DNA from 3 places in the Sinobacterium caligoides genome. Region 2 is predicted to be linked to each of the others. Evidence: predicted binding sites of a transcription regulator. Region 2 holds the regulator's gene; each other region holds the start of a gene.
The links. The regulator FNR, encoded in region 2, switches genes on or off when oxygen is low (the NO sensors DNR and NnrR bind a similar motif). The targets are predictions, from matches to a motif close to TTGATNNNNATCAA.
Positions count from the first base shown of each region.

Region 1: a site for FNR is predicted at 2,508-2,521, ahead of EDC56_RS13685 (HP1242/YdcH family protein). Genes of this name have one in related genera too.
Region 3: a site for FNR is predicted at 5,454-5,467, ahead of pflB (formate C-acetyltransferase). Genes of this name have one in related genera too.

Region 1 is NZ_RKHR01000005.1:301,556-309,462, reverse strand. Features, by position in the region: gene EDC56_RS13690 (S8 family peptidase) at 1-1,330, opposite strand, end outside; gene EDC56_RS13685 (HP1242/YdcH family protein) at 2,177-2,437, opposite strand; gene EDC56_RS13675 (amphi-Trp domain-containing protein) at 3,157-3,381, shown strand; gene fhuB (Fe(3+)-hydroxamate ABC transporter permease FhuB) at 3,464-5,470, opposite strand; gene EDC56_RS13665 (iron-siderophore ABC transporter substrate-binding protein) at 5,470-6,417, opposite strand; gene EDC56_RS13660 (ABC transporter ATP-binding protein) at 6,411-7,178, opposite strand; gene EDC56_RS13655 (siderophore ferric iron reductase) at 7,178-7,907, opposite strand, start outside.
Region 2 is NZ_RKHR01000003.1:866,352-874,258, reverse strand. Features, by position in the region: gene EDC56_RS03985 (TonB-dependent receptor) at 1-1,729, opposite strand, end outside; gene EDC56_RS03980 (SDR family NAD(P)-dependent oxidoreductase) at 2,333-3,166, shown strand; gene EDC56_RS03975 (hypothetical protein) at 3,252-3,629, opposite strand; gene EDC56_RS03970 (hypothetical protein) at 3,747-4,283, opposite strand; gene fnr (fumarate/nitrate reduction transcriptional regulator Fnr) at 4,532-5,293, opposite strand; gene hemN (oxygen-independent coproporphyrinogen III oxidase) at 5,415-6,812, opposite strand; gene EDC56_RS03955 (OmpW/AlkL family protein) at 7,132-7,803, shown strand.
Region 3 is NZ_RKHR01000003.1:430,312-438,218, reverse strand. Features, by position in the region: gene EDC56_RS02130 (hypothetical protein) at 1-408, opposite strand, end outside; gene EDC56_RS02125 (TonB-dependent receptor) at 874-3,417, shown strand; gene focA (formate transporter FocA) at 3,484-4,386, opposite strand; gene EDC56_RS02115 (helix-turn-helix transcriptional regulator) at 4,475-5,182, opposite strand; gene pflB (formate C-acetyltransferase) at 5,591-7,861, shown strand.

The sequences.
Region 1 (7,907 bases), on a different contig from region 2:
GTGCGATATCGCCACGCTTACATAAGACAATTTTATTGGCAACGACTGCGGCATCAAGTTCGCCTGGTAGGCAGAGTTCACTGCCTGCATCAGCGGCATCGACGAGTGGCAATTCATCAGTGCCAGCAGTAATCGAGGCACCAATAAATTCCCAGCCATCGGAGGATGAAGCTGAACCTTCGTAAGTGCGATCTTGCGTGCTGGCACCAACCGAGGTAACCCATGGAGTAGAGGCAGGAGAGCCTGTAGTCGCAGGGGCTGGGCCGCTATTACCATTGGAGGTCGCGATAAAGACGCCCGCATCAGCAGCGAACAGGAAGGCGATGTCGTCGGGCCCAATGGCGTAGCTAGTAGAGCCAATGGAGTAGTTAATGACATCGACACCATCCGCGACTGCTTGATCGATCGCGGCAGCGAGGTCAGAGCCAAAGCCGCCCTGTGTGCCAAGTGCTTTATAGGCAATGATGCGCGCCCGAGGAGCGACGCCGCTGACTAAGCCAAGGTCGTTGCCCAAGAGTGTTGCAAATACATCGGCGTTACCGGCTGCGGTTGAGGCGGTGTGAGAGCCGTGCCCGTTTTCATCGCGGGCCGAATCAAACTCACCAGCGTCGGCACCGAGTACCTCACGGTAGGTTGGAAGAACCTGACGAGCGCCAAGCAGCTTGTTGTTACAAGCAAAGGGGGCGTCGTCCTCGCGATGGACAGTATTACCAAAATCACAGCTGGAATAGGCGCTTTCATCCAGTGTAATACCTAAGTCAGCATAGCTGCCATCATCGGCAAACGATGGGTGCTCAGGCCAAATACCGGTATCAATGATGCCGACAATGACATCTTCACCGTTGATATCTTTAGCCCAAGGACCACGACGACTGTTTAACCCAAGAAAGCTAGGGCTGTTGTCCGTCATGGTTTGGTGGAGTGTGTCCGGGAGAACCATCGCTACTTTTTTATTCAGTGCGATACTTTTGGCCTGCTCGTAGCTCATACGAGCACTAAAGCCGTTGATGGCGTTGCTGTAATCGTGAACTTTTTTGTCTTTCAGACCGTATGTCGCGAGCACCTCGTCATGGTCTTTTCGCAGTTTGTTCTTATAGCTCTGTGCTGCATTGCTTTTTGTGCTAAAACGTTGGTTTGCCGTTGGTTTAGTGGCTTTGTAGCCTGATATGTTGCCATCATAGCTGATTGCAGGTTTTAGCTTCATGATGACGATATAGGAGCCGTGGGGTGATTTCGTGACTTTAGCGACGTCGCTCTGTACTGCTAACGCAGATGTCGCAAGTAACAGCCCGCAAAACGTTGTAAGTGTTTTAGTTATTTTATGAGTCATATTGGTGCTCTTCTCCTTAAGATTACACAAGTGTGGCGCTGGCCTTCATGACCGGTGCATGACTTGCATCGATGGTTGGGTTCATTTTTTAATATTGGGGAAACCTACGGCGAAGCTGGCTGTATTTTGTTACGTATTCACTCAGCCGCATTGTTTGCTTGCCGTTATATCAGCTTAAACATTGATAGCATTAACCATGCCGCTAGCTTGCTTAAATAATTGCTTCCCTAAATTTTTCATAACCTTTCCTGGCGTTATATCTTGCTAAAATGGTTTTTATTTTTCTGTTTTTGCCTTCGTGGCAGTGCCGGACTCAGTCCAGAGTCTTGACACTTAATCGCCATAGTAAACTTGGTTGCTCGGTAGCTTGAGCCACTAAATATTACCGTATGTATATAATATACATTTTTTATAATGCGACAGTAATCAATTAACGATAAAAAGTATTAATTTTTTTTTACCCTTTGCCTTTTTCATTGCAGGTATGCTTCGAAGGTCACGTTTTACGGGCGCTTCAGGGTTTTGAGCAGCTCGTTGATTGACTGGTGCTGTAATGTTTTAGCTTGACCGTGTATATTCTCAACCTTTTTTGTGAGCTTTTGTGTAATTAAAACTTTGTGGCTTTATTTAGTTGTGTGTAATTGTGCGCGTATTTTATGCCACGCAGATATTAAAGAATTGAGTAAGTAACTACACTAGCTTTGCATAGCATGGAAAGGGGATCCATTGAAAGAGGAGAGGTCTAGTTGATAACTTCCTGTCATCTGTTGAAGTGAAATAGGCTTATGCTGTCATGCGCTGAAAATAGAGTATTTCAGCGCATACAGCTACACCTGCACTTACAGCTTATGCGAGTTCAGCTTGCTGCTCGTATTGCTGGATGATTTGATAAAGTTGATCTTTGAGTGAGAGGCGGATTTTCTTTCGTTGTTCCGTGTATTGGTCGCTCGGTGTTTCTACACCCTGTTCGATACGGTGTACTTCGTGGTCGGCATCGTGGTACTCATCGAACAATTTACAGAAGCGGTTGTCATTCATTTTTAAGAAGCGAATGCTTTCTTTGTGTTGAGGAAGCTCGTGCAATAAATCGTGTTTTTCAACGCTCATATTTTTTACCTCAGTCATTACGAATAAGTGTTAGACCATTCCAGAATATACCTGTGTGGTGATCTTGATGTTGACGTGCGTCAAGAGGGGCGGGCGAGCTACAAAAATCATTGTTGTAACTACAGCTTCGTTACGACTTGCTTTGATGCTAGAGAATATATCTTTCACAGTTATTTCGATGGCTAGAGCAGGCGTGATTATAATTGTTGAATAACCGTATTGTTCAGAACCTGTCACGAGAGTGGCCTTTGAATAGGAACCCAGCATATTATTTATACATGGTAACCATCTAGAGCTTTCGCCTTTGGGCATGGTTATTGCTATTTATTTGAATGTACTTTGGTGCATCGGGAGTTATTCAAGGGGTTAACCCTGAGGAGTTGATAGACGATAAGGCGACAGGAACGGCTAATCCCAAGCATAACACCGGAGTATTAAACGAGAGGGTAGCGATTAATGCCCGTCTCAGGCAGTTTTTAGATAGGACATCTTTAATGCGGTAGCGCCCCTCAGCACCGATACAAAAGTGTCCTTGTCTATATGCTCTCTATAACGACTGAAAGTTATAGAGGGCTTTTTTATTCACCAGGTTTTCTTTTCTGTAGAGAAGCAGTAAATTAGAGCAAAGCATGGTGCATTGTGCGCAATTTAGGCGCACGATTGTCGTTTTGCTGCTTATCTTATCTTCCCCCTTTATTAACTGCAGATTAGGTCGAAATATGAGTGTAAAAAAAGAGAGAGATATCGAAAAGACGTACCCAACAGCGGAGTTTGTCGCCAAGTTACGACGTTTGGCCGATGCGTTGGAAAATGGTGACCAATTTGAAATACAGATTGCCGGTGAGCGAATCTATGTGCCGGTACGCGCAGAGTACAGTATTGAGCATGAGCGTGAAGGCACAGAGGAGGAGGTTGAATTTCAAATAAAGTGGTCAAACAAGTAACAGCGAGACCTTGCGGTGAAAAGTCTATCGCTTCAGCTTAATTATGAACAGCTGCCCGCTTAGCGAGCAGCTCGTCTAGGTATTAGCGTTGTTTTCGCCCTTGGATCATCAGCAGAATAAAGTAGCTGCCGCCGACGATAGCTACTAATGTGCCCGCAGCAATCTGAGAGGGATAAACCAGTGTCTGCCCCAACCAATCGGCCAGTACCAGTAATAATGCCCCCATCAGTGCGGCGGTGAGTAGCTGTGGTTTTGCGCGGTTAGCCCCTAACATTACGGCCATGTGAGGGGCTAGCAAGCCGACAAAGGCAACGGGCCCCATCGTTGCAGTGACTGCGGCGCAGATCAAGCCGACGCAGGTCAGCAAGATCACGAAGCTTCTGTTGACTGCTAACCCCCTCGCTTTAGCAAATTGCCTACCACCAGAGATCAGCGTTAACCAACGTGATGTCGCTAGCGCGAAGGCGACGAGTAGAGTGACGATCAGCGCCAGGCTGATGGCTGCCTCAGGTTTCACTCGGTAGGTCGATCCCGCTAACCAGCTAAGTATGCTGTAGGACATCTCGTTGCCTTTGATCAGGGCGAAGTGAACTAGGGCTTCGATCAACGCACTTAATGCGATGCCGCAGAGCACCAGTGTTGCAGGGGCGAATTGACAGCGCCTGCCAAGTAAGATGAGTATCACGAGGATAGTCATGCTACCGAGAAAGGCGATGCCGGTCGTCGCCTGAAAGATATTCATGCCAAAGAATAGGCTACCGGAGACCAATGCAAAGGTTGCACCCGCTGAGATGCCAAGAATATCGGGACTCGCGAGCGGGTTGTAGATGAGGCGCTGTAGTAGCACGCCAGCCACGGCGAGGCCCGAGCCAGCCGCTATTGCGGTAATTAGTCTTGGCCAGCGGATACTCCAACTGTAAGCCTCTGGCAAGCTTATTGCCCAAACTAATTGCTCGCCTTCGAGTGAGCGGGTAACGAATATGCTAGTCAGTACGCTAATAATAAAAGCGATGATGAGTAGGCCCGCTAGACGTCGGTTAAAACGGAAGCGACTCTTTGGCAGTTGTAGTGATATTGCGCCGTCTGCTTGCCGCTGACGCTGTGTGAACCAGATGAGGGCGGGGGCCCCGACGAGGGCCGTTACCGTGCCACTGGGAATCATATCCATGGTTTGCAGGCTCATTAACATTGCCAGCGCATCGGTGATGACGAGTAATAACGCGCCTAATAGCATGCTGAAATACAGCTCGTCGCGGGCGCTGGTTGCGCCCATGCGACGAGCCATATTAGGGGCGAGTAAACCGACAAAACTGATTACGCCCACTGTGGTGATTGACGATGCAATGAGCCATAGCCCCAATGCAAAGAGTGCTACCAGCGCTGGTACGATGTTTAGCCCACGTGCTCTGGCACCACTGTGGCCAAGTTTTAGCAGTGTCAATATTCGCGGTGCCAGTAATAGAATGAGCACGGCCAATGCGAGTCGAGGTGCTAGCCAAGCGACGCCTCCCCAGCCATTCTGCGCAAGATCGCCAGCGCCCCAGATGAACAGGTTGCTGGCATACTCTTGGTTGAGCAAGATGATCGCGGTAGCGATGGCGCCAAACAGGATGTTAACAGCCATGCCAGCCATTACGATGGCGAGGCCTGATAGGTTTCTCATACCGGTGATTAGCAGCACTAGCCCAAGTGTTAGGCAGGCCCCGGACATCGCGGCAATAGAGGCAAAATCACCGACCCAGTGTGGGAACCACACATTGAGTATGACTAAGGCGAGCCAGGCTCCTGTCGAGGTGCCGAGTGTTAATGGTGAGACGAGGTGGTTCTGTGTTATTTGTTGCATCAAGCTGCCAACAAGGCCGAGTGTGGCACCGACCATGACGGCAATCATAAGTCTTGGTAGTTGTGACTCGACAAATAATAAACCGTCAAAACTGTCAGGGTTGAGGCCATGAAAAAGCTTGCTTGCTGTTAACTGCCACTGCTCGGCCAGGCTGAGTGGCGTGCCGATCTGGGCGGCGAGCAGGAGCATGGCAAATAGCAGTATGGCAGTGCCGTTGTAGCGTATCGAAGGGGTACTGGGCGTCATTATTCTGGCGTCTTATTAGCGTCGTTAGAGGTTTTGGTTGGCTGTGGCGCGATGGCTAATAGGCTCTCGGCTAGGGCCTCAGCGAGGTACTGTATCGATATTGCGCCGCCATAATTCCATACGGGCGCAACGGCGTGAACGCGGTGTTGGCGGACGAAGGGCATGGCTTGCCATAAGATAGTTTTCTCCAGCGCCTGTTGTTGTGCAAACGGGGTGAAATACAGTGCAGTAGCATCGCCGATATCTCTCAACGCCATTAAGCGTTGCTGTGTTGCTCCCCATTGTGTTGCCGGGAGGTGAAGGGCGGGGGAGATACCGAGTTGCGATAGCGCATACTGAGCCATCGAATTGTCGCCAAACAAGTAAACAGAGGTGGTGCTGGCGAAGCGAAAGGTGGAGACTTTTGGCAGCTTACCACCATAGGCGGTGAGTAGTTGTTGTTTGAGTTCTGCGAGTCGCTGACGCATCTCGGTTAAACGTTTCTCCGCGACTTCTGAGCGACCGAGAGCGGCGGCAATGTGTTGAAAGTTGCTAATGGCCGTCGCGGCGTTATCGTGTGTAGCGCTGTAGGTGTGGTAGTAGAGCACTGGTGCAATTTTTTCTAGACGCTCTAATAGGTCGAGCTGCGGTGAGGCGATGATGATCAGGTCGGGGTGAAGTTGTGCGAGTAGCTGGAAGTTCGGCTCTATGCGTGAGCCAATGTCCTGCACCCCCTTCGGTACGGTCGGCTGGATGACCCACTCTTTGTAGGCGTTAATTTCTGGCATGGCGATGGGGGTAACGCCAAGCTCTATTACTTGTTCAGCGAGATCCCAATTGAGCACAGCCACCCGCTCAGGAAGCGCTGGTAGCTTTTGTGGGCCGCGGCTGTCATGCACTTGGATCTCTGCCCAGGATGAAAGGCTTAGGCAGACGAGTAGTAAACTGATAAAAGCTTGCCTCAACATACGATAGCCACTTTATGCGAATGTGTCGGGTGATCGATCAATGCGACGTTGGTAGAGAATAACGCAGATAATCGCTGCTCATCTAACAGCATGTCTAAGTCTCCTTGGAAGGCGAGCTTGCCTTGCTTGAGTGCGATGACTTCGGTGGCGTAGCGAAGCGCAAGGTTTAGGTCGTGTAAGATGACGATGATGCCTTTGCCTGTGCTTTTGTTTAGCTCACTCAACAGGGCCATGAGCTGGTATTGATGATGAATGTCTAATGCTGAGGTGGGTTCATCAAGGATGAGTAGCTCGGCTTGTTGAGCCAGTAACATGGCAATCCAGGCGCGTTGGCGCTCGCCGCCGGAGAGGTGATCCGCTAAGTTGTCACGTAAGCCGTCAACGCCGGTTTTGATCATCGCTTCATCGATAATACGGTGATCGTCTTCGCGCCAGCGGCCGAGTACACCACGCCATGGGTAGCGTCCTAAGCGCACCAGTTCGGCAACGCTCATCCCTGCTAATTCCGGCAGTTTTTGTGGAAGATAGGCTACTTTTCGTGCCAGTTGCTTTGCGCCATAGCTTTTTAGTGGTTGCCCCATCAAATGGATTTGACCCTGGTCAGGTGGGAATTCCCCAGCTAACAGGTTCACTAAAGTCGATTTGCCAGAGCCGTTATGGCCTAAAATGACCGTAAAAGCGTTAGGGTTGATTTGTAGCTGATCAATTTGCAGGATGGTGCGATCATCGCGTTGTACCTGCACAGCATCGAGTTGATACATCACTGTGCCTCTTTTTGTTTTGTTTTACTGCGTGCGCAGGGGCAGCCAGCACAAAGATTGCACTCTGTTGCTTTAAAGGCAAGGCAGCAGCTTTGTCGCTGAATGAATAATTGTTGCTGGTCAGCTGTTAATTGGATGGATGATAATGCGGTATCAGGCAGCTCGAGTGCCGCTAGCCATAGAGCAGCTTGCTCGCGAATAAATGTTAGCTCGCAGCCTGGAAGGCGTTGATGAAGCGCCTGTAGTTGCAGCAGTACGGTATCACTTAGGTATCGCTGCAGCCAAGGTTCCCTAAGTGGCCGTAGCTGGGACAGGTCGGCACTGTAGTAGGAGAATAAGGTTAATAGTTGTTGCCCCGCTTGTGCAATCAGCGTGGGGTAGTCGCCCTCTTGGACGTCGTCACTACTTAGGCTAAAGCCAGCGATCAGCGCCGGTGAGTGGCGTTGTGCAATAGTGCTTAGATTGGGCAGGGAGCGCAGCTGATAGATGGCAGTAAATGCAATATAGATAGGCTGCCAGGTGAGCAGAGACCAGCTTCGACCGAGCCAATAAGCCGCGCCAGCAGTCGGGTAGTGCTGTTTTAGCTCCTGATAGAGCTGAGCAACGGCTTGTTGGTTATTGGTGTTGGGTAGAATCATACCGGGTTGAGCGGCGCAGCACTTACCCTGCAGGACGGGGCTAACCCGTTCGCACAAGATAAAGAGCTGTTGAAAATAATCGCTGCTATTT
Region 2 (7,907 bases):
AATCGTTGTAGAAGAGCGTAATATCACCGCTTATACGCGCTAATTTCCAGCGTAATGATAGGTCGATGTTATTTGACGTTTCGGTATTCAATTCATCGTTGCCGATTTGAATATTACCTGTGGCACCGTGGACGATGTTGTGCCCCTCAACGTTCGAGTAGAGCTCGTCAATGCTCGGTGCTCGCTCTGAATGGGAGAGGGCAATAGCTGTGCTCCAGTGTTGGTTAAACTGCCAAACGCTGGAGGCGGATGCGCTGTAACTGGTGAAGTCTCGGTCCTTCGCCAAGCCGCTATCGCTGTCGAAACTGTCGAAGTCGACGCGAGCGCCGAGCTCATGGATCCAGTCTCCCACTTCTAAGCTTTCGATGACGAAGAGTCCATGGGATTGGTTAGCTGTTTCGGGGACTAAATGCTCACTGTGTGACTTGGCCTCGAAGCTGCGTTTAAGGTTCTGCATGCCGATAGCACCTTGCCAGCCGTCGCCGAGGCTATGGGAGGCTTCTAAGCGATTCTCCCAGCTGTTGCTCGTGTAGTGCGCCGCTTTGCTCTTTCCTTCAAGCTCAAAGTGCTCGTAGTCCGTGTGAGTAAGATGCCACTTAAGCTTATTTGCCCAAGCTTGCTCTAAACGGTATTCAGCGGCGATATCATAACGAGTTTGTTTTATGTCGATAGTAATGTCGTCGTCATGGTCGTCATGGTCGTCATGGTCGTCATGGTCGTCGTGATGGCCGTGTTCATGTTCATCGTCATGGTCGTCATGATGGCCGTGTTCATCGTCATGGTCGTCATGATGGCCGTGTTCATCGTCATGGTCGTCATGATGGCCGTGTTCATCGTCATGGTCGTCGTGATGGTCGTGTTCATCGTCATGCCCGTCGTGGTGCTCATCTTCGTCGCCATGCCCACCGTGAAAGTGACCACCTTCAGGGATGCCGTAATTACTTTCTAGTTGGCTAATTGATAGGCCCAAATAGCCTTTATCAAACAGACGTGAAAAGCCTGCGGTTACGTTTTTGCTGCGACCGTTACTGTTGTTAATTTGCTCGTGATGGCTGCCGTGATCATCATGATCACCCTTGATCGGGTCCACAGGGACATCGAGATCATCCCAATCGCGGTAAACACCGTCTAAATGCCAGGCCCAGTTCTTGTTGCCACCTTCGAGCTTAACAATGCTGGTGGCACCGTCTGAGGCAGAGTCATAGCGTTGCTCAAGGGTGCCGGTAAAACCGTCGATAGCCTTGCTTGGAATACGGTTGTCGATGACATTGATGACGCCACCAATGGCGCCACCGCCATAAAGTAATGTCGAGGGGCCGCGTAGCACTTCAATTGACTCAGCGAGTACGGGTTCGATAGTGACGGCGTGATCAGGGCCGGAGCTCGCCGCGTCGACATTGCCAGTGCTGTTTTGCAAGACGCGAACTCGCGAGCCTTGCTGCCCGCGAATGATAGGTTGCCCAACGCCGGGGCCGAAGCTTGAATTGGCGATGCCGGGGGTGGCGGCGAGCGTCTCACCTAGCGTGTTGGTGGCTTTGCGATGAAGTTCTTCGCCGTTGAGTAGCGTAACAGGAAGAGCCGTTTGCGCCTTATTGCGCAGAATGGAGCCAGAAACAATGACCTCTTCTATTTGTGACGACTTACTCTCGTCGACCTCAGCAAAGCCGGTAGGGCTTTGTAAGAGTAGGGGAGTAGCGGCGGCTATAGCGGTATAAATCTTATTATTCATTAACGAATACCTATCTCTACGTGCTGCTGTCAGTTAAGGGACGGCAGTTTGTAGCGTATTAATAATTGCACAGCGAGAAACATTTCTTAAGCGCAAGGAGGCCTTGGCCAGCCTTATGGCGAGCTAGTTTCTGCAGTTATTTACGTCTTTTGCTTTATTTAAGGTAAAAGATCTTATTGGGGCGGGGCGCGGATATGAAACGAGCTGCTGCAACGTGAAACGTTAGCGCTAATAAAGCTTGTTACAGGGGGGTGGAGGTAGTGTGAGGCAAGCTGAGTAACAGGTAGGCTGTTTACGGCGGCTGTTAGTACGCCATGAACACTCAGGCAGAGGGTGTAATCGTGGTGGTTATGATGGCTTTCGGCATTGTGCTGGTGATGTACCGCAAATAGCTGGGCACCGAGCAGGGTGCTCAGTAGTACGAATGTTAGCCATTTGTTTTTTTGTAGTAGGTACACGTATGATGACATCAAAAGTTTATTATTATCGACAATTGTAAAGCCTTTATCGGCAAAAACAATATGTGTCGGCTGAGTCCTAGTGTTATAGCAAATCCTTTGTCGATTGCTTAGTCCTAGTGTCTTTATACATGGGTGGTGTTACATGGATTTTACGAATAAAACAATTTGGATAACTGGTGCCTCTAGCGGCATTGGGGCGGAGCTAGCCGTACAGCTGAGTGGTTTTGCCAAACGGTTGATCTTGTCGGGACGTGATGAGGAGAAGCTGAAGGTTGTTCGTCAGCGCTGTCAGACACCCTGTGAACAAGTTGTATTTGCTTTTGATCTTGAAGGCTTGACGCCATCAAGTGGAGATTTTGAGGTGTTGTGGGAGGAGATTGATGGGGTTGATATATTAATTAATAGCGGAGGTATAAGTCAGCGTTCAAAGGCGATGGATTGTATCGAGGAGGTCGACCGCCGGCTCATGGAGGTGAATTACTTTGGTACAGTGAGCCTCACTAAGTGGGTGGTAAATAAGTGGTTACAGCAGCCCCCAGCATTGCTCGAAAGGCGCCCAAGGGGAGAGGTGGTTACGTTGGCCAGTGTATCGGGAAAAATTGGCGCACCGATGCGCTCTGGTTATTGTGCCTCTAAACACGCGATTATTGGCTATATGGACTGCCTTCGCCCTGAGCTGGCTGGGGCAGGTATAAATATTCACGTCGTTAGTCCTGGTTGGGTAAGAACGGCGATTGCTGAAAATGCGTTAGCAGGTGACGCTCGATGTTACAACCGCAAGGACCGAGATACAGAAGGTGGTATTGCTGTTGAAAAGTTTGTTGTACAAATGATTGGGCAGTTAAAAAAAGGGCGCAAGGATATAGTCATTGCAGAAGGGAGGGCTCGTTTAGGGTATCACCTCAGGCGGTTATTCCCGGAAACCTTCCACACATTGTTGAATAGAATATATCGACATCAAGATGATGAGCACTGATTAAAGTAAGGTGTTGTTCGCGTCGAATGCTACTGTTCCTTGGGTGAGAAGAGTTGATGGTGCGGGTTGTTAAGTAGCACTTTTGCTAGGCAACGATAGGAGCTATACGGTGCTGGATACTGATCGGTATGTACATTTCCCAAGAGTTAAAGGCGTCACAGTTCAGTCTTATGGTGATATTGCCTTCAATTTTTACCGGTAATGTGAAACGCCATTGACCACGGCAGTCCGGGATGTTCAATGTTTTGGAGTGTTTGTCTAGTTTGACGATGTAGTATTCTTTTTTTTCGTATTCAAGGGTGTTGTTTAGTATGAGCTCGATTTGTTGTGTGAGGCGAAAGTGGAGGCTGTGGGAACCGATAGAGGCAAAGCATTGCGTAGGCGTGTTGAGTAGAAATAATAATAGCAATAAGCGCGTTGGATTGAGTGCCGATAGTGTTTTTATCGTGATAATTGACCCCATGCTGCACTCCCTGCAATAGCGTTGATTAATATGTTAAGCGATGGCTCGTTACAGCTGGTTTAATGATGCGCCCTATAGTGTTTCAGTCTGCCGGATGTAAAGAGAAAGGTGTCTGTGCTATTTTCGCCGTTCGCTAGAAGCCTTTATCGGCTGTTTTATCGGTCGTCTAGTTTCACCGACAAGTCTGCGATAACAGTTGATAAAGGTTGTTTTATCTTGTAACGGACCGTGCTCGAATAGCTGGGCCCATAATTCACCCATGCTACTGACGTCTTCATCAATTGGCAGGTTGTTCGTTTCATTGTGGTACTGATAGATCATCCAAGCGATAGCGGTACTATAGGAAAGGTTTGTACGAAGTTCGATATCAGGGGATGTTAGGAAGTGGTGCTGACTGGCTAGGCCGCGCACCTTACTGGCGAGATTAGGTCTGAATGCAAGATAGTTATCCCATACCTCCCGGTGAGCTTGCGGGGTAATTTGGAAAAGGCCTAGGCCATCTGGCATGGAGTGGTGGCTATGGCTAAGACTAAAGTGGGACTCGAGTGCCGCGGTCCCCAATAGTAACTTTACCGCTCCTTCAGACTCGACATCCAAGGCGCTGAGGGTCGGGCGAATAACGTAGTGCTCTAATTCTTCGGCTGATAGACTCATAATAAACGATGCCATTAACGTCCCTAGTGTGGGTCGGTCAAACCTACCGCTTAAAAATAGCATAGTCAGCGAAAATACAAGGCGCTAGCTGGGGTGATGAAATAATTACAAAATAATTTGGAGTCAATTAATGCTGGTGTATTGCTGAGTGTAATTATAATGCGTGTTGTAAGAAATTCGGTTGTCAGTAGGCATAAAAAAGCGCCGACTATAAAGTATAGACGACGCCTTTGGTTGACCTGTTGCGGTTAGGCTTCTGAGGTGACGATGCCGCGCAGTTGATCGATGTCGAGAATGGTGATCTCTTTGTTGTTTACCTCTAGTGTTCCGTTCTTCTGGAAGCGGCTAAATACACGACTGACAGTTTCAACCGTTAGACCCAGATAGTTGCCGATATCGGTGCGTGACATAGGCAGGCGGAATGAAGTCGGGGAGAGTTTGCGTGCAGCGTTGCGGTCAGAGATCGATAAGATCAGGGCGCTAATACGCTCTTCAGCAGTGTTTTTGCTAAGCAGAGTGATCAGCTGTTGATCTTGAATGATCTCTTGGCTCATGAGTGAGAAGAGGTGGCGCTGCATGCTTGGGAAGCGAGAGCTCAGTGCTTCTGCGTCCTCGAATGGGATCTCACAAATGGCTGCAGTTTCGAGTGCTTTAGCTGAAACGCTGTGCTTGTTTTGGCTGATCCCGTCGAGGCCGATAATTTCGCCTGGGAAATAGAAGCCTGTAACCTGCTCTTTTCCGTCATCTGTTAGACGATAGGCTTTAACGAAGCCAGAGCGGATGGCATAGATAGCGGTGAAATTATCATTCTCACGAAATACGTGCTCGCCTTTACGTAAAGGCTTGTTGCGATGAATGACGCGATCAAGAGAATCAAGATCGGGCTCTTGAAGAGCAATAGGTAGGCAAATGCTATTAAGGCGACAGTTACCGCACTTAGTCTGGAATGCGCTTCGGCAAGAAACAGGATTGTTTTTTTCCGAGAGGTTTTCAGCCATAATCTGTTGCATTTTTTCTCCTTCTTCATATCTAAGTTGCCTTAAACGGCTAAATAGTACTGAAGTATCTTTGTAGAATAGTGACAAATATTGCGCTGCTGATGGCAGAGCCATCAGCAGCGCTAAAATTGTTCTACATGGCTTTGGAGAATTTTGTCCCCCCAGCGTTGTTTTTGCTGAGGTACTCGTCAAATACCATGCAGATCTGTCGTAACATTAATCGACCGGTGTCAGTTACCGTAATTAATGCGTCGCTGAGTTCGATCAAACCATCTTCTTCGAACTCGCTTAAGCGAGGCATTAAGTAATTGAACTCTTCATCAAATTTAATACTGAAGAGTAGTTCAATATCTTGTATGTTCAATGCTAGTCGGCAGGCGAGAGACATGATGATCTCTCTATGCAGGGTATTTTTTACAGTAAGAGGGTAACCTTTAACAATAGGTAATTTCCCGCTGTTGACAAGGCGATAGTATTCTGTCAGATCTTTACTGTTTTGCGAGTAAGTGTCTGAAAACGATGTGATTGAAGACGACCCTAATCCTATTAAATCTGTTGCCAGACAGGTCGAATATCCCTGGAAATTTCTCTGTAAGCGTCCGTTAAAGCGTGCTTTTGCGAGTTCATCGTCCGGTTTTACAAAGTGGTCCATCCCAATGTATTCGTAGCCAGCATCGGTTAATGTGTTGCCGATGTGCTCCATGATGGCTAGCTTTTCCTGTCCAGTAGGAAGAGTGAGGCGATCAATGGAACGTTGGGTCTTAAATCGCTCCGGCAGATGGGCATAGTTGTAAACTGACAATCTGTCGGGGTTAAGTGCGATAACCGTTGCTAGGGTCTGTGTGAATGATGCAACTGATTGGTGGGGTAAACCATAAATCAGATCAAAACTTATAGAGTCAAAGCGATACTGACGAATGGACTTAAGAAGATCTTGAACCATGTCAACGCTTTGTTCGCGATTGATAGCCTTCTGTACCGGTGGGTGGAAGTCTTGAATACCAAGGCTAACTCGATTGAAACCGAGCCCTTTGAGCAGTGAAATATACTCGTCGTCGACCGTACGCGGGTCGAGCTCGATGGAGTATTCTCGGCTGTCGGCGGTACTCAGATTAAAGTGGCGACCGAGCGATACCATGAGCTCGGTCAGTTCGCTGGTCGACAAAAAAGTCGGGGTGCCACCACCGAAATGAAGCTGGGTGACGGGACGGTTAGCGTGTATCTCGCCGCGTAAGGCGATCTCTTTCTTCAGGTGTTCCAGGTATTCACGTGCCTTCGACTTATCGCGGGTGACTACTTTATTACAAGCGCAGTAATAGCAGATGTTCTCGCAGAAAGGGATGTGAATATAAAGCGAGATGGGGGCGATGCTACTCTTTTCGTTGGTAGCGACCTGCATATATTGTTCGTGAGCAAAGTCGTCGTGAAAGAGGTTCGCGGTAGGGTAGGAGGTGTAGCGCGGTCCAGAGACGTCGTACTTTTTGATGAGGGCGTGATCCCAGTGGATCGCGGCGTGATTCTCAATAGACATGACTCATTCCCGTGTAAAACTGAAGGTGGACCTACTCTTGGCCTATTATCTGGGCTGAGGTCGGCGGTGTGTATGCGCTGCGTCAACAATGCACTTCTTTAACGAAACGCTAACAGTTGGTCATTTTTGCCGTTTTATTCGTCTAAACGGACGATCCACAGACACTTATAAAGTGTTAAGGTTTCCTTCAATTCGACGAACAGCTGTTAACTTTGATGCAGCACAAGATCGCCTACAAAATGTAGGGGTATTATCTTACTATACGTTTTATAAAATTCTAACCCACTGTTTCATATTAAATTTGATAAGGATGAAGAACATGAGTTTTAACGTCAAAGCGCTACTGATGAGCGCCGCCGTTGCCGCCGTTGTTGCCCCTGCCGCTCAGGCTTTAGAGGGTGGTGATATGATCGTGCGTTTTGGTGCTGTTAAGGTTGCTCCTAATGTCGATAGTGGTCCGGTATCGTTAAATGGCGCTCCTACATTTAAGGGCGTAGAAGTGAGTGATGATACTCAATTTGGTATTTCCGGCACCTATATGTTGGCACCTACCGTGGGTATCGAGCTGTTAGCTGCGACACCGTTTGAGCATGACATTACCTTAGAAGAGGGCGTTAAGGTCGGTTCAACCAAGCACCTGCCGCCGACGTTGAGCGTGCAGTACTACCCGCTAGGTGCCAGCCAGAGTAAGTGGCAGCCATACTTGGGGCTAGGTGTTAACTACACCACTTTCTTCAGCGAGAGTGTTGACCCTGAGTTGGAAGCAGCATTGGGCGCTCCGGCGGAAATGGAGTTAGATGACTCGTGGGGCTTGGCTGGGCAGGTCGGTGTCGATTACTACATCAATGATAAATGGTTGATCAACGCGTCGGCAATGTATGCTGACATTAATACCTCGGCAACCATCACGGCTGATAATGGTAACGTTGCTAAGGTCGATGCCGACTTGGACCCTTGGGTTTATCGTTTGAATGTTGGTTATAAGTTCTAAGATACTTAAGCTTTAAGTATTAAGGCTAAATCACCGCGGAGTTATTTGGGCGGTGATTTAGTGCTGATTACGGTTGTTACAAGTTTGTAGTTACAAGCTATAGA
Region 3 (7,907 bases), 440 kb from region 2:
TGTGCTGGTTATATGCCGAAGTGCGGCCTCGGCACTCTTTAACTCGGTCGTTGATGAGCCGCTGTTAGCGACGATATTGATAACGCTGTTAGCGAAATCAGAGCTGCTAAAGTCAACGCTTTCACCCTGCGCATTTTCATGTGCTTGATCATCAATTTGTATGCCATTTTCAGGGTTGTCGTCCTGGTCTAGACTGATTAATAGCCTAACAATGTTTAATACTGTTGTGTTGTTTATGAGTTGAGTGCCTACGATATCGAGCGGGGTGATAACAGCTTTAGCTCTGCTACTTGGTAATTGTATTGCGCCAATAGAAAACGTAATGGTTTCGTTGTTTAAGTATTCAAACTCGCCCTTCTCATTGGTAAACCCATTCCGTGTCTCTGTGCTGTATGCGATATTGCTCACTTCGCTGTCTATAAATGTGCCTGTAAGTACTGTTGCAGGAGGTGAGGCTTCCTCGTTGATGCTAACACTGTCGCTTGACCCGCCACCCCCGCAGCCAATGATGAGGCTGCTAAAGCTTATGATGGTAATTATTTTTAAATATGAGAGTAGTATTTTTTTTCTCTCATTAGATTTTGATGGTTCCCTGACCATGTCTCGACTTCCTTTTTTGTTATAAAGCGTAGGGACTAGCTGCGCATTTTTTAGTTTTTTGTTGTTGGGTTTTTATTTGTTGTTGGCTAGTTTTTACATTAATGGAGCAGCCCGGCAAGGTACAGGCATGTCGTGGCTATATGTCATGCCAGTGACGCGAGATGACTGCCTGCCTTGTTTTATTGGTTTGTTCGCGATATTTTTATTTTGCTTGGGATTATTTTTATTGTTGATGGCTTGATAAATTAAAATAAAAACTAGCATGGTTGAACTATGAAGAAAATAATAAAGCCTGTGCCATTGGCTATGGCAATCACTTTGATTTCCCAGGGAGCGGCTGTCAGTAATGCTTCTGCACAACAGTTAGAGGAGGTCATTGTTACAGCACAGCAGAGAGAGGAGGGGCTGCAGGATGTGTCGGTCTCTGTGTCGGTTGTATCTGGCGAGCAAATGCGAGAATTAGGCATTAGTCGTGTCGAAGAGCTGTCTAGTTATGTGCCAAACTTGACTATGTCAGAAACGGGTATTGGTACGCAGTTGTTTATTCGTGGTATTGGATCTGGAGTCAATCAGGGTTTTGAGCAGTCTGTCGGTACTTATGTCGATGGAATTTATTACGGGCGTGCGCAGTTAACGCGTTCTCCTTATTTTGATATGAATCGTGTCGAGGTTTTACGTGGGCCACAGGTGACATTGTTTGGTAACAATAGCATTGGTGGGGCGTTGTCATTTAATACGGCGACACCGACTGATGAGTATGAAGCGAGTATCTCGCTGATGTATGAGCCTGAGTATAATGAGCAAGAGTATATTGTCATCGCTAACGCACCTTTGACGGATAATATTCGAGCAAGAGTTGCTTATAGAAAGTTTGATTTTGATGGTTATGTAGAGAATAGAACACTACAAGAAGATGGCCCACAACGTGATTTTGATACGTTGCGCGTAGGGTTTGAGTTTAACCTTAGTGATAGCTTAACAAGTCAGCTAAAGGTAGAGCGATCGACATTTAATGTCACTGGGCGGCAGATTGCTGTTTATGGAGGCTTAAAAAACACCTTTGGTGAGGGCAGTAGTACGTCTAATTCAAGCTACGCCCAGGGCGGTAAGACTGATAATATGACGCTTGCTGATGTCTATAATGATCGAAGCCAGTTTCCTAACCTTGAGAACGTAGCTGAAGATGGTAATTCGCTTCTTTACAGTGCGGATGGCAGCTTTCGCTATAGCAACGGCGATAGCAGTGAAAATACGACGAATAATGTTACGCTGAGCTTTAACAAGGACTTTGATAGCGGCTATATGGCGATGTTGAAGATGGGTTATCTCGATTATGAGTACGACGAAAACTGTGACTGTGACTTCAGTGGGCAGCTGTTATTTGATTACGATACCGCGGAAGATTACAGTCAAAATAGCCTAGAATTTCGGCTGACATCTCCAGGAGGTGAGCGTTTTGATTTCATTGGAGGGCTATACCTACAGAACGATAAGCTTCACTATGCTGACTCTTTGAATATACCGCCTGACGGGTCGTCCTTACAAACGTTAACAGCAGGCGTTGGTACTGTTGCAGGCTTTGCGCCAGATGTTGCGAGTGTTGCTGTTCCTAGAGTTTTTGACCAAGAGAATAGTCAGCAGGCTATTTTTGGTCAGGCCACTTGGAATGTCACCGATAGTGTTCGCCTTATTGCAGGTCTGCGACGTTCTCATTATAAGAAGTCGGCAGAGCGTGTCATGAACTTTACTAATGATGATGGTACCCCGTTGAGTGGGGCTAGTGGCTCCTCGTCAGGTACGGCTGACTCTCAGCGTGACGCGATTGATCAGGTGTTTGGTCTGGTTTTTAATGCATACCGGCACACAGAGGAAGGAGAGCGGGAACGTTATAAAACTTCTTACAACCTGATTGCAGAGTGGGATCTGCATGATGACTTGATGCTGTATGGCTCGATGACTAACGGCTTTAAAGCGGGGGGGTTTGATGTTCGCTCAAATGCACCCACAAGCGCAAGCAATCAACCTAGTGATGCGGGTATTGGGCTAATACGTCCTGGTACCTTTGAGTTTGAGGATGAGGAGATTGAGGCATTTGAGCTCGGTGCCAAATACCGTATTACAGAAGCGATTGAGCTAAATGCTGCCTACTTCTACACCGAACTAGAGAAGCTACAAGTCAGTACTTTTGATGGTAGCGTTGGTTTCAATGTTTCCAATGCGGGCGAAGCAAAGACTCAAGGGATAGAACTGGAGTTTCGTGCGGCACTGAGTGAAAACTGGATGCTTAACGCCTCGTTGGCGACGTTAGACTTCGAATTCACGGAGTTTGACCAGGGAACCTGTATTGCAGGCGATGAGTTGATTCTTAAAAATCAGCTGGATGTGCCGTTGCAGCGTAACTGTACTTACAATAGCGATGCAAGATCCTATGTTTCCGACATGAAGGGTGAGACTAATATTTACGTGGCTGATTACGCAGGCCTGATTTCGCTGCATTATCGTTATGACGTTTTTGACTCAATGGTTTTTAGTGGTAACGTTGACTACAGCTTTACTGATGAATATTTTGCTAATGAGAGTCTTGACCCTAATATGAAGCAGCCGGCTTACGGTAAGTTCAATGCGAGAATAAGTTTGGCGGATGCCGATGATCGTTGGAATGTTGCACTATTGGGGCGAAACATTACCGATGAGACCACGATTGGCTTTGCTAATAATGTGCCGCTAGCTGCATCGCAGTTTGCTGCACCAACCTACTATGGCTTTTTTGATCAGGGTAGGACGTTAGCCTTGCAGATGCAGTACAACTTCCATTAGTAGAAGTTATACGACTATTCGCGTAAGAGCAGCCCCTCGTCTGTACGAGAGGCTGTGCATCTAAGCTTAGGCGGCCTCTTTTAGCTTGCCTGCGGCCTGTTGTGCATCGTTTTTCTCTGCTTTTAGCTCTGGGCGACGGAAAATAGCCCAGTAGCTCATGCCAACTAAGACGCCACCGCCTAAAATGTTGCCAATAGTGACAGGGATTAGATTCAGTGTAATAAAGTTGCTGAATGTCAGTGAGGCATAATCGCTGGGGCTAGCGCCCGCTGCTGCCCAAAACTCAGCTGGCGCGAAGTGCTGAATAGCAACGCCCATTGGGATCATGAACATGTTAGCAACGCAGTGCTCGAACCCGCCGGCAACAAACATGGCGACAGGAAGCATGACAATAAAGGCCTTCTCAATCAGAGTTCGAGCAGAGTAGGCCATCCAGACCGCTAAACAAACCATAATATTACAGAGCATGCCAAGTACCACGGCCTGGCCGAAGCTATGCTGTAGCTTATGGTTGGCGACGTTCATTGCGGTGATGCCCCATTGAGCATGGTCAGCCATGTATTGTTTAGCGAACATCATGAGTGCGACTAAGATGATTGAGCCGACAAAGTTACCCGCATAAACAACAGCCCAGTTAGTTAGCATTCGGCTACTGTTAATACGGCCGCTGGCTCTTGGTACCAAACTAAGCACTGTACTGGTGAACAGCTCTCCGCCGAGTATGATCACCATGGTGATGCCCATGCTGAAGCAGAGGCCGCCAATGAGGTGTTGCATCCCCCAACCCATTCCTGCATTACCTGTTGTTACCGTAACGTAGAAAATAAATGCAATAGCAATGAAGGCGCCAGCACTGATAGCAAGGGCGAAGGCGGTGCCGTTGGGGCGGGTTGCCTTAACGGTTCCATAGTCTTCGGCCTTCTTTGCCGTGGCGGCAGGGCTGAGTGGTTCGTTAGAAGAGTGCGACATAGTTGAAAACCTGCGCTAAAAATAAAGGTGTTAGAAAAGTAAAAGCACTCGCTTAACGGAGTGCTTAGTGATTGACGAAGGTTCAGCTCTACTGTTGGGTTAAATCGAGAGTCGTGTGCTTCTTACGGTACTCACGAATGTAGAGGTAAACAGTGTGGCGTGAGATATCGAGGTATTTCGATACAGTATTAACAGCACCTTTGAGTTCAAATAGATCTTCACGGTACAGCTGATAGATGATTTGACGTACCTTTTCCTTGGCGGCGATGTTGTGATTTTTTATCACTTGGTCTGAAATTCGCTCAAGTTGAGCGTCGAGTGATTTTTCTTCATTAAAGGTAATTGATTGCTCGCCAGTAATTTTGTTGAGACTGCTCGGTGTTAAAGCGGCGATAAAATCGCTGAGTGGGGAGTCGAGGTTTAAGTTGACACAAAGTAGAGCGATCACCTCGCCCTTGAGGTTACGAATGGCAATAGTGGTGCACTTCATCAACTTGCCATTTTTGGCACGAGTAAAGTAGCTGTCCGAAAAGTGGGCGCCGTTCTCATGCATTTTGTGCAGCATGTGTAGAGATAGGTCGGTAATAGGTGCGCCTATTTGGCGTCCACTGATGTGGCCGTTAACAAATTTTACGACTGACTTCTCGGTATCTTCGAGAGAGTGCAGTACAACTTCACAAGTATCGCCCAATAAATTTCCGATAGCGTCAACAACAGGGAAGAAGGATTCTAAGATGGCATGTTCGGCCGCGGTGAACTTCTCAGCTCGGTTGAACTTTAGGTCGTCATATTTCATCTGTTGATTCCTGTTACATTGCGTGTTGATTTCAGGAGGCATTCTAAAGCTTGTCCGGTATAATTAACGTGATCTAAATCAATAAATAAACATCTGTTGATATAAATATCAAATGCGACATGAAGTGACTTTGTGCTATATAAGTCGCTGATTTCATGGTCTATTTTTATTAGGTAGTACTGCTTAGGTAGTATTACCTAGCGGTAGCCAACCCACTATTTTACTTGCTAAACACCTGTTTAGTTAAAACTGTTGAGAGAAGGTGTTGTGGTTGATTTGCGTCAAGGTGAGATGGCTTCGAGAGGCAGACAATCAGTTCATCAAAGCTACTTAATGATTCGATCACTAAGCGATGTATCGATTGGTGATCGGGAATGAACGATTCAAAATAACCTAAGAGGTGACATTATGAATGCAGCAATAGAAATTATGCAGAGTGCTTGGAAGACTTTCAATGCGGGGGAGTGGTGTTCAGCGGTTGATGTACGTGACTTTATTCAGCATAACTATACACCTTACTTAGGTGACGATCAGTTCTTGGCTCCGGCTACCCATGCAACCAACGTGCTTTGGGAGGCCGTTCAAAACGGTATTCGCATTGAGAATGAAACTCATGCACCGGTTGATTTCGATACTTCGAACCCTGCGACAATCACCTCACATGCTGCGGGTTATATTGATAAAGACCTAGAGACAATCGTCGGTCTGCAGACTGAAGCGCCACTTAAGCGTGCCATCATGCCTTACGGCGGCGTCCGCATGATCGAAACTTCAGCGGCGGCTTATGGTCGCACTATCGATCCAGCTGTTGTCGAGACGTTCAGCAAGTACCGCAAGACACACAACCAAGGTGTGTTCGACATGTATACACCTGACATCCGCGCTTGTCGCTCTTCTGGTGTGCTGACTGGCCTGCCCGATGCCTATGGTCGTGGTCGTATCATTGGTGACTACCGTCGTGTCGCTCTGTACGGTACCGATCGTCTGATTGCCGATAAGAAGCGTGAGCTGGCTGAAAGCGACAATGCAGAAATGACGCAAGACGTGATGACTATCCGTGAGCAGCTTAATGAGCAAATCCGTTCATTGGCTGACCTTGCTGAAATGTCTCTGACTTACGGTTGTGATATTTCTCGCCCAGCGAATACTGCTCAAGAAGCTATTCAGTGGACTTACATGGGTTATTTGGCGGCTATTAAGTCAAATAACGGCGCTGCAATGTCTCTTGGTCGTACCTCTACCTTCCTTGATATCTATATTGATCGTGACCTTAAGGCCGGTCTTATCACTGAAGAACAGGCGCAAGAGTTTGTTGATCACTTCATCATGAAGCTGCGTATGGTGCGTTTCCTACGTACCCCTGAGTACGATGATCTGTTCTCTGGCGACCCAATTTGGGCGACTGAGTCTCTTGCTGGTATGGGCTTGGATGGACGTACTCTGGTTACCAAGACTTCATTCCGCTTCCTGCATAGCTTATACAACATGGGGCCATCGCCAGAGCCTAACATGACCGTGCTATGGGCTGAGGGTCTTCCTGAAGGCTTCAAGAAGTTCTGTGCGAAAGTTTCTATCGACTCAAGCTCTATCCAGTACGAGAACGATGATCTAATGCGTGAAGACTTCAACAGCGATGACTATGCAATTGCTTGTTGTGTGTCGCCAATGGTTGTCGGTAAGCAGATGCAGTACTTCGGTGCTCGTGCCAACCTTGCTAAGACTATGTTGTACAGCATCAACGGTGGTGTTGATGAGATGAAGAAGAAGCAGGTTGCACCAAAATCTGCTCCTATCACCAGTGAATACCTAGACTATGACGAAGTCATGGCTAGCATGGATAGCATGATGGATTGGTTGGCGAAGACTTATGTCAGCGCGCTAAACTGCATCCACTACAGCCACGATAAGTATGCCTATGAAGCTGTCCTAATGGCGCTGCATGATCGTGATATCCATCGCACTATGGCTTGCGGCATTGCTGGTCTGTCTATTGCAGCCGATGCATTGTCTGCGATGAAGTATGGCAAGGTGAAGGCGATTCGCGACGAGAATGGCATTGCTGTCGACTTCGAAGTGTCTGGCGAATACCCTAAGTTTGGTAATAACGATTCTCGTGTTGATGACATCGCTTGTGACCTCGTGACACGCTTTATGAATAAGATTCGTAGCAATCATATTTATAATAATGCTGAGCCTACTCAGTCTATCCTAACCATTACCTCTAACGTGGTTTATGGTAAGAAGACTGGTAACACACCTGATGGTCGTCGTGCTGGTGAACCGTTTGCACCGGGTGCAAACCCAATGCACGGTCGTGATGTTGAAGGTGCTGTTTCTTCGTTGACTTCAGTTTCTCAGCTACCGTTCAGCTCAGCGAAAGATGGCATTAGCTATACCTTCAGCATTATCCCTGAGTCTCTCGGTAAAGATAAGGCAATGCGTACCGATAACTTGGTGAGCTTGATGGACGGTTACTTCCATCACACTGCTGAGAAGGAAGGTGGTCAGCACTTGAACGTTAACGTATTGGATCGTGATACGTTAGTACACGCTATGGATCACCCAGAAGAGTATCCATCGCTGACTATTCGAGTATCAGGCTATGCGGTTCGTTTTAACTCGCTAACTCGTGAGCAGCAGTTAGAAGTGATCTCTCGTACCTTTACGTCGAAAATCTAGTAGCAAGCCCTAGCGGGTAACGGCCTGGTTCTTGTTAGCGAAAGCT